2 regions of the Shewanella sp. 553 genome follow, and region 1 is predicted to be linked to the other one. Evidence: predicted binding sites of a transcription regulator. Region 1 holds the regulator's gene; the other holds the start of a gene.

Evidence for each region. Region 1 encodes NrdR, which represses ribonucleotide reductase genes. Its sites were predicted from a motif close to AAACACNANATNTNGTGTTT; they were not measured.
Region 2: the regulator NrdR is predicted to act here: its motif matches at 4,998-5,017, upstream of nrdA (class 1a ribonucleoside-diphosphate reductase subunit alpha).

What each region holds. Positions count from the first base shown of each region.
Region 1 is NZ_CM181701.1:1,065,207-1,072,480, forward strand. Features, by position in the region: gene ettA (energy-dependent translational throttle protein EttA) at 1-793, opposite strand, end outside; gene glyA (serine hydroxymethyltransferase) at 1,185-2,441, shown strand; gene nrdR (transcriptional regulator NrdR) at 2,565-3,029, shown strand; gene ribD (bifunctional diaminohydroxyphosphoribosylaminopyrimidine deaminase/5-amino-6-(5-phosphoribosylamino)uracil reductase RibD) at 3,067-4,200, shown strand; gene AC5YBZ_RS04790 (riboflavin synthase) at 4,227-4,898, shown strand; gene ribBA (bifunctional 3,4-dihydroxy-2-butanone-4-phosphate synthase/GTP cyclohydrolase II) at 4,966-6,069, shown strand; gene ribH (6,7-dimethyl-8-ribityllumazine synthase) at 6,194-6,670, shown strand; gene nusB (transcription antitermination factor NusB) at 6,685-7,089, shown strand.
Region 2 is NZ_CM181701.1:2,020,985-2,028,258, forward strand. Features, by position in the region: gene serC (3-phosphoserine/phosphohydroxythreonine transaminase) at 1-4, opposite strand, end outside; gene gyrA (DNA gyrase subunit A) at 187-2,880, opposite strand; gene ubiG (bifunctional 2-polyprenyl-6-hydroxyphenol methylase/3-demethylubiquinol 3-O-methyltransferase UbiG) at 3,179-3,895, shown strand; gene AC5YBZ_RS09120 (HAD family hydrolase) at 3,888-4,586, shown strand; gene nrdA (class 1a ribonucleoside-diphosphate reductase subunit alpha) at 5,154-7,274, shown strand, end outside.

The DNA.
Region 1 (7,274 bases):
GGGCGTTTTCGGTGGCCGACTCTTGTTTAAGGCGGGCATCTTTTTGCTCAAGCCAAGAAGAGTAGTTGCCTTCCCAAGGGATCCCTTCACCACGGTCAAGCTCTAAGATCCAACCAGCGGCGTTGTCGAGGAAGTACCTATCGTGGGTAATAGCCACAACGGTGCCAGTGTAATCTTGTAAGAAGCGCTCTAGCCAAGCAACTGACTCGGCATCCAAATGGTTGGTCGGCTCATCGAGCAGCAACATATCGGGTTTTTCGAGCAGTAAACGACACAAGGCCACACGGCGACGTTCACCCCCAGATAAGACTTCAATTTTAGTGTCCCAATCTGGTAGGCGCAGCGCATCTGCGGCGCGCTCTAAGATGTTATCGAGGTTGTGAGCGTCTTGCGCTTGAATAATGGCTTCGAGGCGGCCTTGTTCTTTGGCCAACGCATCAAAGTCGGCATCGGGCTCGGCGTACAGCGCATAGACTTCATCTAAGCGAGCAAGGGCATTTTTCGCCTCGCTGACCGCTTCTTCAATCGCTTCACGTACGGTTTGCTGTTCATCCAGCTTCGGCTCTTGGGGCAGGTAACCGATTTTAAGGTCCTGCATGGGGCGGGCTTCACCCTCAATGTCGGTATCGAGGCCGGCCATAATGCGCAGTAGGGTCGATTTACCTGAGCCGTTGAGACCCAATACACCAATCTTGGCGCCAGGAAAAAAGCTTAAGGAAATATCTTTTAGGATCTGCTTTTTAGGTGGGACAATTTTGCCCACTCGTAGCATGCTATAAACAAATTGTGCCATAACAAATTTACTCTCCGACAAAACAATGGCGCCAATTCTACTGCAATCGTGTATGAACTTAAATCGTATTTTAGAAGATGGGCGCCGGCGGCGTGTGCATCAATTGCTTTTGGGCTGACTTTTCGGTTTATGCCACCCAAGGTTTATCCTAAAACGAAAACAGTGTTTTTTATCAAAGTGCTGTAAACAGTCACTTTTATGGCTTGTAACAGAATCCGCTTGCCAAACAATGACTCGCTTATGGCGTTGGCTGCTGTGGGGCACTTAGATGAATATTTCTAAGCCTGAATTACGGCTAATTTCATGTTGCTAATGCTGGGATTGTGATCAATTGCACTGTAGAATACCGCGCAACCCTACTTAAATAAGACTTTAACAGCTGGAGTGACCAATGCTGAAAAAAGAGATGAATATTGCGGACTTCGATCCACAACTGTTTCAAGCGATCCAAGATGAAACTCGTCGCCAAGAAGAGCACGTCGAGCTTATCGCCTCTGAAAACTACACCAGTCCTCGTGTATTAGAAGCGCAAGGTTCTCAGCTGACTAACAAGTATGCCGAAGGTTACCCGGGTAAGCGTTACTATGGTGGTTGTGAGTATGTGGATATCGCAGAAGAACTCGCTATCTCTCGCGCCAAAGAGCTATTTGGTGCCACTTACGCCAACGTTCAGCCTCACTCTGGTTCACAAGCTAACTCAGCGGTATTTATGGCGCTACTTCAAGGCGGCGATACCGTTTTGGGGATGAGCCTTGCCCACGGTGGTCACTTGACCCATGGCTCTCACGTGAGCTTCTCGGGTAAATTGTACAATGCCGTGCAGTACGGTATCGACGAAACCACTGGTAAGATTGATTACGCCGAAGTTGAGCGCCTTGCCGTTGAGCATCAACCTAAGATGATTATCGCCGGTTTCAGTGCCTACTCTGGTATTATCGATTGGGGCAAGTTCCGCGAAATCGCAGACAAAGTCGGTGCTTACCTGTTTGTCGATATGGCGCACGTTGCAGGTCTAGTGGCTGCGGGTATCTACCCTAATCCACTGCCACATGCACACGTGGTGACCACTACAACCCATAAGACTCTGGCTGGCCCACGTGGCGGCTTGATCTTGTCGGCCTGTGATGATGAAGATATTTACAAGAAGCTAAACTCAGCGGTATTCCCAGGTGGCCAAGGTGGTCCATTGATGCACGTTATCGCGGCTAAAGCGGTGGCGTTCAAAGAAGCATTAGAGCCTGAGTTTAAAACGTACCAAGAGCAAGTGGTTGTTAACGCCAAAGCGATGGCAAACACCTTTATCCAGCGCGGTTATGATGTAGTGTCTGGCGGTACCGACAACCACCTATTCCTGCTTGATTTGATTGCCAAAGATATCACAGGTAAAGACGCTGATGCTGCACTTGGCCGTGCCAACATCACAGTGAACAAAAACTCAGTGCCTAACGATCCTCGCTCACCTTTTGTGACCTCGGGTCTGCGTATCGGCTCGCCAGCGATCACGCGTCGTGGTTTCAAAGAAGCGCAAGCGGTTGAGTTAACTAACTGGATGTGTGATGTGCTTGATGACATCAACAACGAAGCCACTATCGAGCGGGTGAAAAACCAGGTCCTTGATTTGTGCGCTAAGTTCCCTGTTTACGGTTAACCTTAAGGGTTAAATCAGGTAAACTTCGATGGCCGCTATGATAGCGGCCATTTTTGTATCTCTCAGTTGGCTTTTTTATGCATGCCAACCGATCTATTTAAGTGCTTTTATGCTGGAGGCTCAATGTATTGTCCGTTTTGCAGCGCAACCGATACTAAGGTGATCGATTCTCGCTTGGTTGCCGATGGTCATCAGGTTCGCCGTCGCCGTGAATGCCTAGAGTGCCATGAAAGATTCACCACTTTTGAAGGCGCCGAGTTAGTAATGCCGCGAGTGGTTAAGCAAGACGGTAGTCGCCAGCCGTTCGATGAAGAAAAGCTGCGGGGCGGCATGTTACGCGCAGTCGAGAAACGTCCGGTATCTATGGATGAAATTGAGCAGGCACTAAGTAAGATAAAGTCGACGCTGCGCGCCACCGGTGAGCGCGAAGTCACCTCTGAGATGATAGGTAATTTGATGATGGACCACTTGGTCCACCTCGATAAAGTCGCCTATATCCGCTTCGCTTCTGTGTATCGCGCCTTTGAAGATGTGTCCGAGTTTGGTGACGCCATTGCGAAACTGCAGAGTCCTAAGTCGACCAAATAAACCGATTTTTAATCATTAGATTGCATGGATATGGCACATGGCGTGGTCAAAATTTGACATTGAAATGATGGCAAAAGCCATCAAGTTAGCGCGTAAAGGGCGCTATACCACTCGACCTAACCCGAGCGTGGGCTGTGTTATCACCCTGGCGGGCAAGGTGGTCGGCGAAGGTTATCATATTGCCGCGGGCGGCCCCCATGCCGAAGTGCATGCACTGCGCATGGCTGGCGAGCAAGCCCAAGGGGCAACCGCTTATGTCACTCTAGAGCCGTGTAGCCACTATGGCCGCACCCCGCCGTGTGCACAGGCGTTGATCGATGCGCAAGTGGCGCGGGTGGTGGTAGCGGTAACCGACCCTAATCCGCAGGTGTCTGGACGTGGTATCAAGATGCTGCAGCAAGCCGGCATTGAGGTCGATATCGAACTACTGCGTGATGAGGCGGCCGCGCTGAATCAAGGCTTTATGAAGCGTATGGCGACAGGATTGCCTTGGGTGAGCATTAAGTTGGCCGCCAGTTTAGACGGTAAAACGGCGCTGTCCAATGGCACATCGAAGTGGATAACGGGCGCTAATGCCCGTCGCGATGTGCAGCGAATGCGCGCGCGTCATTGTGCGGTGATAACCGGCATCGATAGCGTATTGCAAGATGATCCCAGCATGAATGTGCGCCATCAAGAGCTTGGCAGCCTAGCCGATTCTCTGCCTGCTGAGCTGTTAAAGCAGCCATTGCGGGTGGTGCTCGATAGTCAGGCGCGCTTAGGGAGCCAAGCAAAATTATTGGCCATCCCATCACCTGTCTTATTGGTGTCTTGTACGCCTTACAGCCCGTCGGTACAGGCCTTCTGGCCACAACATGTGAGCCATTTACAGCTTGACGCCCAAGAGGGGCGCGTGCCGCTCGCTGCATTGCTGGCGCATCTAGGGCAAACGTGCAATAGCGTGATGGTCGAAGCTGGCGCCACCTTGGCGGGGGCTTTTATGGCACAGCAACTGGCCGATGAATTGGTCTTATACCAAGCGCCTAAATTGCTTGGCAGCCACGGGCGTAATTTACTCCAGTTACCCGACTATACTCAGATGACGCAACTGCCTAAGTTAGTGTTAACTGATGAGCGTAAGCTCGGTGACGATACGCGTTTTACATTTAATTTATGTGCACACTCCTGTTAAAGTGCAGAGCAACTAAGTAGGTAAAGATGTTTACTGGGATCATTGAGTCAGTAGGAAATCTAAGAAAAATTGAGCGCCGTGGCGACGATATTCGTCTCACCGTGGCCAGTGGTAAGCTGGACTTAAGTGATGTCAAACTCGGTGACAGTATTGCCACCAATGGCGTGTGTCTCACCGTGGTGGAATGCTTAAGCGACGGTTATGTTGCCGATATCTCAGCCGAGACAGTGTCACTGACAGGCTTTGCTCATTATCAAGTGGGGCAAGCGGTTAATTTAGAAAAAGCTGTCACACCGACCACACGCTTAGGGGGTCATATGGTGAGCGGTCATGTCGATGGCGTCGCTTACGTCGACGATAGGCAATACCGTGGTAAGGCTATCGAATTTTGGTTAACGCCGCCTCAAGGTTTGGCGCGCTACATCGCCCATAAAGGCTCCATTACCATCGATGGCGTTAGCCTGACGGTGAATGAGGTGCAAGGCGAACGCTTTCGCTTAACCATAGTGCCGCATACCGCGGGTGAAACCACCCTGATTAACTTAAAAGCCGGCGATAGCGTTAATATCGAGGTGGATCTGATCGCACGTCATTTAGAGCGTTTAATGACGTATTCGGAGCACAATGCAGATGAAAATGTTAGCAAAGCCCCAGAAGTGACGCTGGATCTGTTAGCTCGCTCAGGCTTTTTAAGATAGAGGCTGGCATTGCCAACCAATAGCAGATTAAATATTTATTACTAGAAGAACATTTCAAGGTCTAACAATGGCACTACATAGCATAGAAGCGATTATCGAAGATATTCGTTTAGGCAAGATGGTTATCTTGATGGATGACGAAGATAGAGAAAACGAAGGCGATCTTATCATGGCGGCAGATCTTGTCACCCCTGAGGCGATCAACTTTATGGCGACATTTGGACGTGGTTTAATTTGCCAAACCATGACGAAAGCCCGCTGTCAACAGCTGAATTTACCCTTGATGGTTACCAACAATAACGCGCAATTTTCGACTAACTTTACCGTGTCGATTGAAGCTGCTGAAGGGGTGACAACCGGTATTTCTGCCCAAGATAGAGCCGTGACCGTGAAAGCGGCTGTGGCGAAAGATGCTAAGCCAACCGATATTGTGCAGCCAGGGCATATTTTCCCGCTGATGGCCCAAGAAGGGGGCGTTTTAGTGCGCGCAGGTCACACCGAAGCGGGCTGTGATATTGCCCGTCTTGCAGGTTTAGAGCCTTCAGCTGTTATCGTTGAAATCCTGAATGACGATGGCACCATGGCGCGTCGTCCCGATCTTGAGATTTTTGCCGAAAAGCATGGCCTAAAAATAGGCACCATTGCTGATTTAATTGAATACCGTAATACCAAAGAGACCACAGTGGTGCGCGAGGCTAAGTGCAAATTGCCAACCCGTTTTGGTGAGTTTGAGATGATCACCTACCGTGACACCATAGACAACCAACTCAACTATGCCTTAATCAAAGGTGATGTTAAGCCAAACAGCTTAGTGCGGGTACACCTGCAAAATACCTTTAATGATTTACTTCATTCTGAGCGCGATGAAAAACGCAGCTGGTCACTCGAAAAAGCCATGGCACGTATTGCCGATGAAGGCGGCGTATTAGTCTTACTGGGGCATCAAGAGCACCGCAGTGAAATTTTGGCCAAGGTCAAGGCATTTGAAGCTCAGGACAAAGGCGAAGCTGCAGCCCCAGCCCAATGGCAAGGCACCTCACGCCAAGTGGGTATCGGCTCGCAAATCTTGGCCGATGTGGGCGTCACCACAATGCGCCTGCTGAGTTCGCCAAAGCGTTACCATTCGCTGTCGGGCTTTGGGTTAGAAGTCACTGAATATATTGCTGATTAATACTCATGTGAGTAAATTCACTCATTTGGTTTAAATTGCATGGGGATCAACGTCGTGTGCTGTGGTATTATACGGCCTCTTTTTTCCCGTGCCGGGTTTGTTAAAGCTAATTTAGGTAAGATAAATGAACGTAGTTCAAGGTAATATCGAATCGAAAAATGCCAAAGTTGCCATCGTGATCTCACGCTTCAACAGCTTTGTTGTTGAGAGTTTGCTTGATGGCGCGTTAGATACGCTAAAGCGCTTTGGTCAAGTTGCAGATGACAATATCACGATTGTACGTGTGCCTGGCGCTGTAGAGTTGCCTCTAGCGGCTCGTCGTGTGGCAGCAAGCGGTAAATTTGACGGTATCATTGCGCTAGGCGCGGTGATCCGTGGTGGTACTCCCCATTTTGATTTTGTTGCAGGCGAATGTAACAAAGGTTTGGCTCAGGTTGCGCTTGAGTTTGATCTTCCAGTTTCATTTGGTGTGTTGACCACAGATACCATTGAGCAAGCCATTGAGCGCTCAGGTACTAAAGCAGGTAATAAGGGCGGCGAAGCGGCTCTTAGTTTGCTTGAAATGGTCAATGTTCTGCAAGAACTAGAACAGCAGTTGTAAGATTAGGAACAAGAATGAAACCTTCAGAGCGCCGTAAAGCCCGCCGTCTAGCGTTACAAGCTATCTATTCATGGCAGCTAAGCGGAAATAATGTTGCCGATGTGGAGCATGAATTCCTCACTGAGCAAAAAATCGATGGTGTCGATGTTAGCTATTTTCGTGAATTGCTATCGGGAACCACCATAAAGTGCGCCCAGTTAGATGAGTTAATTACCCCTCATATTGAGCGTCCGTTCGATGAGGTTTCACCTATCGAAAAAGCGGTATTACGTCTGGCGACGTATGAGCTGACTTTCCGCAAAGACGTGCCTTTTAAGGTTGCGATTAACGAAGCGATTGAGCTAGCTAAGGCCTTTGGTGCCGAAGATGGTCATAAGTTTGTTAATGGCATTCTCGATAAGATAGTCGGTAGAAAGTGATAGTCGAAACGGTATCCTAGGATGCCGTTTTTTTTGTTATCATCGCTAGGAATTGTTGATTTTTTATGCTTGTTTCAGCCGCCGATTATGGGGGGGGTTGGCAAGGTGTGCCGATGACCTTGAGTCATCCACAGCTCATAGCCTACAAGAGCCTAATACCTGCTAAGTTACGATGCCATAGCGAT
Region 2 (7,274 bases), 960 kb from region 1:
TCACTTCTCTTCTCCTTTGACCTTTGATGTGTCATTGCGTGGGTACAAATGGTTATATTTAATTATGGGTAATACGTTTCGGGGACTACATTTCAAGTACTATATTTTAAGGTTTCACGTACTCAGGGTTTGGCTTGCACAAACAAAACGAGCGTCCCAAAGGACGCCCGTTAATTTACCTAGCTGTTACTCAGCGGGCTCTGTATCGGGTGCATCACCCGACGCCCCCTCAACAGGCGCTTCATGGGCCTCGACTAAGATAGGATTACCCTCTTCGTCTAGTTCAACCTCATCTTGGATCTCATCGATACGCTGCAGACCGACCACTTTCTCATCTTCTGCGGTGCGAATGATAGTCACACCTTGAGTGTTACGACCAATGCTCGATACGCCGGTAGCTGGTGTACGAACCAAGGTGCCCTTGTTACTGATCAGCATGATTTCATCATTTTCGCCAACTTGAACTGCACCGACAACGGCACCGTTTCGTTCGCTCACCTTGATAGAAACCACCCCTTTAGTGCCACGACTCTTAGCCGGGTACTCAGACAAGGCTGTACGTTTACCATAACCATTTTCGGTCACGGTGAGGATATCACCATCACCTTTTGGCACGATAAGTGAAACCACACTGTGGCCTTCTTCTAGCTTAATACCGCGTACACCGGTTGCCGTACGGCCCATGGCACGCAGGGCTATAATTTCTTCGCCAGTTTCAGGATCGATCTTCACTTCACCCGTCTCAGAGTTACGGGCTTTTTCATTGAATCGAACTACTTTACCTTCGTTAGAGAACAACATGATATCGTCATTACCATCGGTAATATCGACACCAATAAGCTGATCGCCATCTTTCAGGTTAACGGCAATGATACCGTTAGCACGAGGGTTGCTATAAGCCGTCAATGCGGTTTTCTTCACCGTGCCGTGCGAGGTCGCCATGATAATAAACTTATCTTCAGCGTACTCACGTACTGGTAAGATTGCCGTGATATGTTCACCATCAGACAGTGGCAACAAGTTAACAATTGGTCGTCCACGGGCGGTACGACTGGCTAGCGGTAGTTGATACACCTTCAGCCAGTACATCTTACCAAAGTCAGAGAAGCATAAGATGGTGTCGTGGGTATTGGCGACCAATAATTTTTCGACGAAATCTTCATCTTTAACCTTAGTCGCTGCTTTACCTTTACCACCACGACGCTGAGCTTGGTAGTCAGACAGAGGTTGGTATTTAGCATAACCAAGATGAGACAGGGTCACGACCACGTCTTCTTCGTTGATCAGATCTTCAAGGCTCATGTCAATTTCGTTGGCATTAATGATGGTGCGTCGTGCATCACCGTACTGCTCTAAAATCTCTTCAAGCTCTTCTTTGATCACTTCCATCAGACGCTCAGGGCTGCTCAAAATAAGCAATAGTCCAGCGATGAAGATCAGTAGTTCTTCATATTCTGATAGAATTTTCTCATGTTCTAGACCGGTTAAGCGATGTAAGCGCAGTTCTAGAATCGCCTGAGCTTGTTGCTCAGTCAGGTAATATTTGCCGTCGCGAATACCAAACTCTGGCTCTAGCCATTCTGGACGTGCGGCATCATCACCCGCCTTCTCGAGCATGCTTTGTACATGACCCAGTTCCCAGCCCTGTGCCACCAGTTGTACTTTGGCTTCCGCTGGGGTTGGCGAGGCTTTGATAAGCGCAATAATAGGATCGATGTTTGCCAGAGCAATGGCGAGTGCTTCCAAGATATGAGCACGTTCGCGAGCTTTACGCAGTTCAAACACGGTGCGGCGAGTCACCACTTCACGGCGGTGTAAAATAAAGCACTCGAGCATCTCTTTGAGGTTAAACAGCTTAGGCTGACCGTCGGTCAACGCCACCATGTTTATACCAAAAGAGCACTGCATCTGAGTTTGGGCATAAAGGTTATTAAGGACAACCTCACCCACTTCGCCACGCTTGATCTCGATAACGATACGCATACCGTCTTTATCTGACTCATCGCGCAGGCCGCTAATGCCTTCAATCTTCTTATCTTTAACCAGCTCGGCAATCTTTTCGATTAAGCGAGCCTTGTTCACTTGATAAGGGATCTCATGAACGATAATGCGTTCACGGCCATTGTCTTCAGTTTCGACTTCTGCTTTAGCGCGCATGACGGCGCGGCCTCGGCCAGTATTGTAAGCATCAATGATGCCTTTACGACCGTTAATAGTGGCGGCCGTTGGAAAATCAGGCCCTGGAATATATTCCATTAGCTGTTCAATCGATAAGCTTGGCTCTTCGATTAACGCTAAACACCCTTTTACCACTTCGGTTAAGTTGTGCGGTGGAATATTGGTCGCCATACCAACAGCAATACCCGAGGAACCATTGATTAACAGGTTAGGTACGCGCGTTGGTAATACGGCCGGAATGAATTCGGTGCCATCGTAGTTAGGTACAAAATCGACGGTTTCTTTGTCTAAGTCAGCCAGTAAAGAGTGAGCTAACTTCTCCATACGAATTTCGGTATAACGCATTGCTGCTGCAGAGTCACCGTCGACCGAACCAAAGTTACCTTGGCCATCAACTAGGGTGTAACGTAGCGAGAATGGCTGCGCCATACGAACGATAGTGTCATAAACCGCGGTATCACCATGTGGGTGATATTTACCGATAACGTCACCGACAACACGTGCCGATTTTTTATAGGGTTTATTCCAATCATTCTTGAGTTCGTTCATCGCAAATAACACGCGGCGGTGAACAGGTTTGAGTCCGTCTCTTACATCAGGTAGAGCACGGCCAACGATAACGCTCATGGCGTAATCTAAATATGAATTCTTTAATTCGTCTTCAATATTAATTGGTGTTATAGATGAAGCCAGATCAGTCATAAACTGCTCGATCCCTTGAAATTTAGCCGACACCCTACTGTATGAAAATAAAACAGTGTTGTATCAAGCCTGAAAACGTGATTTGGCATTCTAACACAGATAATTATTGTCGCTAGACCCTATTGATATTTCCCAGCAAATATATGATTAAACCGATAAACATTGACTCAAATCAAACCCAGTATGCTTTGACAGCAAAGTCAACACCGAGCTTACGCAACCTGATTGATAATCCTTTGTTTATTAATTGCTATCGGTATAATAGCACCACAATAAAATCTCGATGAGAGGTCCAAGAGTGTCTAACCATAGCAATGTTGATCCACAGGAAATCGCTAAATTTGAAAAAATGGCAGAAACCTGGTGGGATCCAGAAGGCGAGTTTAAGCCTATTCACAAACTCAACCCGCTACGACTGAACTTCATCGACCAAACGGTCGGCGGCCTGTTTGGCAAACGTGTATTAGATGTCGGCTGCGGCGGCGGGATCTTATCTGAAAGCATGGCCCGTATTGGCGCTAAAGTGGATGGGTTAGACATGGGGACTGAGCCATTAGATGTCGCTCGCTTGCATGCACTTGAGACCGGGGTTGAGATCAATTACATTCAAGATACCGCCGAAGCTCACCGCGATTACCACCTTGCTGCATATGATGTGGTTACTTGCATGGAGATGCTGGAGCATGTGCCCGATCCTGCATCAGTCATTCAAGCCTGCAGCGACATGGTCAAACCTGGCGGCTATGTGTTTTTCTCGACTATTAACCGTAATATCCGTGCTTACATAGAGACAGTACTGGGCGCAGAATATCTGCTTAAGATGTTACCCGTGGGCACCCATGATCATAATAAGTACATCAAACCTGCTGAGCTTATCGCGATGGCAGATAATGCCGAGCTTATCTGCAGCGACGCTACTGGGATCACTTACAATCCGTTAAGCGGTATGTTTCGTTATACCAAGAGTCTCGATGTCAATTATATGATAGCGACAGTCAAAAATGACGATGCCTAACAGTACGATCCTCGGGGTGCTGTTTGATTTAGACGGCACCTTGGCTGATACCGCACCCGATCTGGTTGCGGCGCTGAATCTGGCTCTGCACGATTTCGATTACCCCAGTGTTGCACTTGAAGATGTACGTGACGCCGCATCCAATGGCAGTTTAGCCCTAGTTACTGCGGCGCAGCCGACACTCGATGCTGCGCAAAAAGTCCAACTGCAGCAGGCGCTGCTGGCGCACTATCAACGCATTAATGGCGACAATGCTAGGTTGTTTGATGGCATGACTGAAGTACTGCACTATTTAATGGAGAATGGCATTGCCTTTGGTGTGGTCACGAATAAGGCAGCACGATTTACCCGCCCTTTATTAACTAAACTGTGTTTAGGGCAACAGCCCCTTATCGAGTGTATACGCAGCGTTATCAGCGGCGACTCTACCACCCAAGGTAAACCCGCTGCAGCGCCGATGCTGTTAGCTGCGCAGCAGCTGGGCTGTGATGCTGGTAACATCATCTATATCGGTGATGCACGGCGCGATCTTGAAGCGGCGCAAAATAGCCACATGCATGGGGGGATCGCCATGTGGGGCTATATCGCTAAAGATGACAAGCCAGCTGATTGGCCACATCAAATATGCTTTGATAAGCCATACGCAATTATCGACTATCTTGCTCAAGCCTCTGTCAGCCATAATACGTAAACGAAACCACTGATAACCAGTAAATCGCACTATAGCGATTTGCTGGTGTTGGTTTTAAAAACACGCTGCTTTTGACGATTTTTTATAAAATGTTGCTTTGAAATGTCGTTTTATGATTTCCAGTGTTTTACATCGAAGCACCTTGATGGATATTTACAGTGATTTGCTCGCCATCTCACAACCCATTTGCCAATCATCGATCGTCGCGATCGATGATAAAACTAGCGTTCTATTAGATTAAATTTAGCAGCACAAAACTTACTCAAAATCAGCAAGCATTATTGAAAACAAGCCTTAAAGGTTAGCCGTTACTAACCCTTAATGTTACCCCCAAGATATCCACAACTTGTCCCCTAAAATGCCGCTTGCAAAATGCCACCAACCTCACTATCTTGTATCCTATTATTTATATAACACCATATATTGTGTGTGAGTGACGATCGAAGCCACTAAAACCTAAGTTGTATTTTGGTAGTTTTTGTTAACTTTTCGATTGTTTTGACAGGGAAACGTTGAGTGTATTTTCCAGCTCATATGACCACAATATTTAATCAAGGCTTATCTTTAATGAACAGCACTATGCAAGTCACTAAACGCAGTGGCGAACGTGAAACTATCGATCTCGATAAGATCCACCGAGTGATCACTTGGGCGGCAAATGGACTGAAAAATGTCTCTGTCTCTGAAGTGGAATTACGTTCTCACCTTCAGTTTTATGATGGAATTCCAACTGAAGCAATTCATGAAACCATTATTAAGGCTGCCGCAGATTTAATCTCGCCAGAATCACCTGATTATCAGTTTCTCTCTGCCCGTTTAGCTATCTTCCATTTGCGTAAGAAAGCCTTTGGTCAATTTGAACCGCCTAAGCTATATGATCATGTCATTAAGCTGGTGGAGATGGGCAAATACGATAGCCACATCCTAAGTGACTACACTCGCGAAGAGTTAGATTTGCTTGATGAGCATATCGATCACTGGCGCGACATGAACTTCTCTTACGCAGCCGTTAAACAGCTCGAAGGCAAGTACTTAGTGCAAAACCGGGTTAGTCATGAGATTTATGAGAGCGCCCAGTTCTTATATATCCTGGTTGCGGCATGTTTGTTTGCCAAATACCCAAGAGAGACGCGTCTAGATTATGTAAAAAACTTCTATGATGCGACTTCAACCTTTAAGATCTCGCTACCCACCCCCATCATGGCGGGTGTGCGTACCCCTACGCGTCAGTTCAGTTCGTGCGTACTGATTGAATGTGGCGATAGCTTAGACTCAATCAATGCTACCGCGTCGGCCATTGTAAAGTACGTATCACAACGTGCCGGTATTGGTATTAATGCTGGTCGCATTCGTGCGCTAGGTAGCCCAATTCGTGGCGGCGAAGCTTTCCACACCGGTTGCTTACCTTTTTATAAGTATTTCCAAACCGCGGTTAAGTCGTGCTCACAAGGCGGCGTTCGTGGCGGCGCAGCGACCCTCTTCTACCCTATGTGGCATTTAGAAGTTGAATCACTGCTGGTATTGAAAAACAACCGTGGTGTTGACGATAACCGTATTCGTCATTTGGATTATGGTGTTCAGATCAACAAGTTGATGTATCAGCGCTTGATCCAAGGTGGCATGATAAGCCTATTCAGCCCATCTGACGTACCTGGTATGTATGATGCATTTTTTGAAGACCAAGCCGAGTTTGAACGTCTTTATCTGCAATATGAAGCGGATGACAACATTCGTAAGAAGCAAATTAAAGCCGTTGAGCTATTTGCATTAATGATGCAAGAGCGCGCTTCTACTGGTCGTATCTATATTCAAAACGTCGATCACTGTAATACTCACAGCCCATTCGACTCTAAAGTAGCACCAGTGCGTCAATCTAACTTGTGTTTAGAAATCGCTCTGCCAACCAAACCACTGAACAATGTAGACGATCCTAACGGTGAAATCGCGCTGTGTACCTTATCAGCCCTTAACTTAGGTGCAATTAAGAATCTTGAAGAGCTAGAGCCATTAGCTGATCTGGCTGTACGTGCGTTAGATAATCTACTCGATTATCAAGATTACCCTATAACCTCGGCTCATAAAGCATCGATGAACCGTCGTACCTTAGGGATAGGCGTGATTAACTTCGCCAACTACTTGGCTAAGGAAGGGGTACGTTACTCCGATGGCTCAGCCAACGGCATTACCCACAGAACCTTTGAAGCTATCCAATATTATCTATTGAAAGCTTCGGTAAACTTGGCGAAAGAACAAGGCGCTTGCCCTTTGTTCCATGAGACTAATTATGCCAAAGGCATTTTACCCATAGACACCTATAAGCGTGACTTGGATAAAATTTGTGACGAACCATTGCACCTTGATTGGGAAACACTGCGTGAAGAGATAGTGACTCATGGCCTGCGTAACTCTACGCTGTCGGCCCTGATGCCATCAGAGACCTCATCACAGATCTCAAATGCGACCAATGGCATTGAACCTCCACGCGGATTAATCAGCGTGAAAGCCAGTAAAGATGGTCAGCTTAAGCAAGTGGTGCCTGACTTTGAAAAGTATCAGCATAGCTATGAGTTATTATGGCAAATGCCGAACAACGATGGTTATTTGCAATTAGTGGGGTTAATGCAGAAGTTTGTCGACCAATCGATTTCAGCCAATACTAACTATGACCCAAGTCGTTTCCCTGGGTCA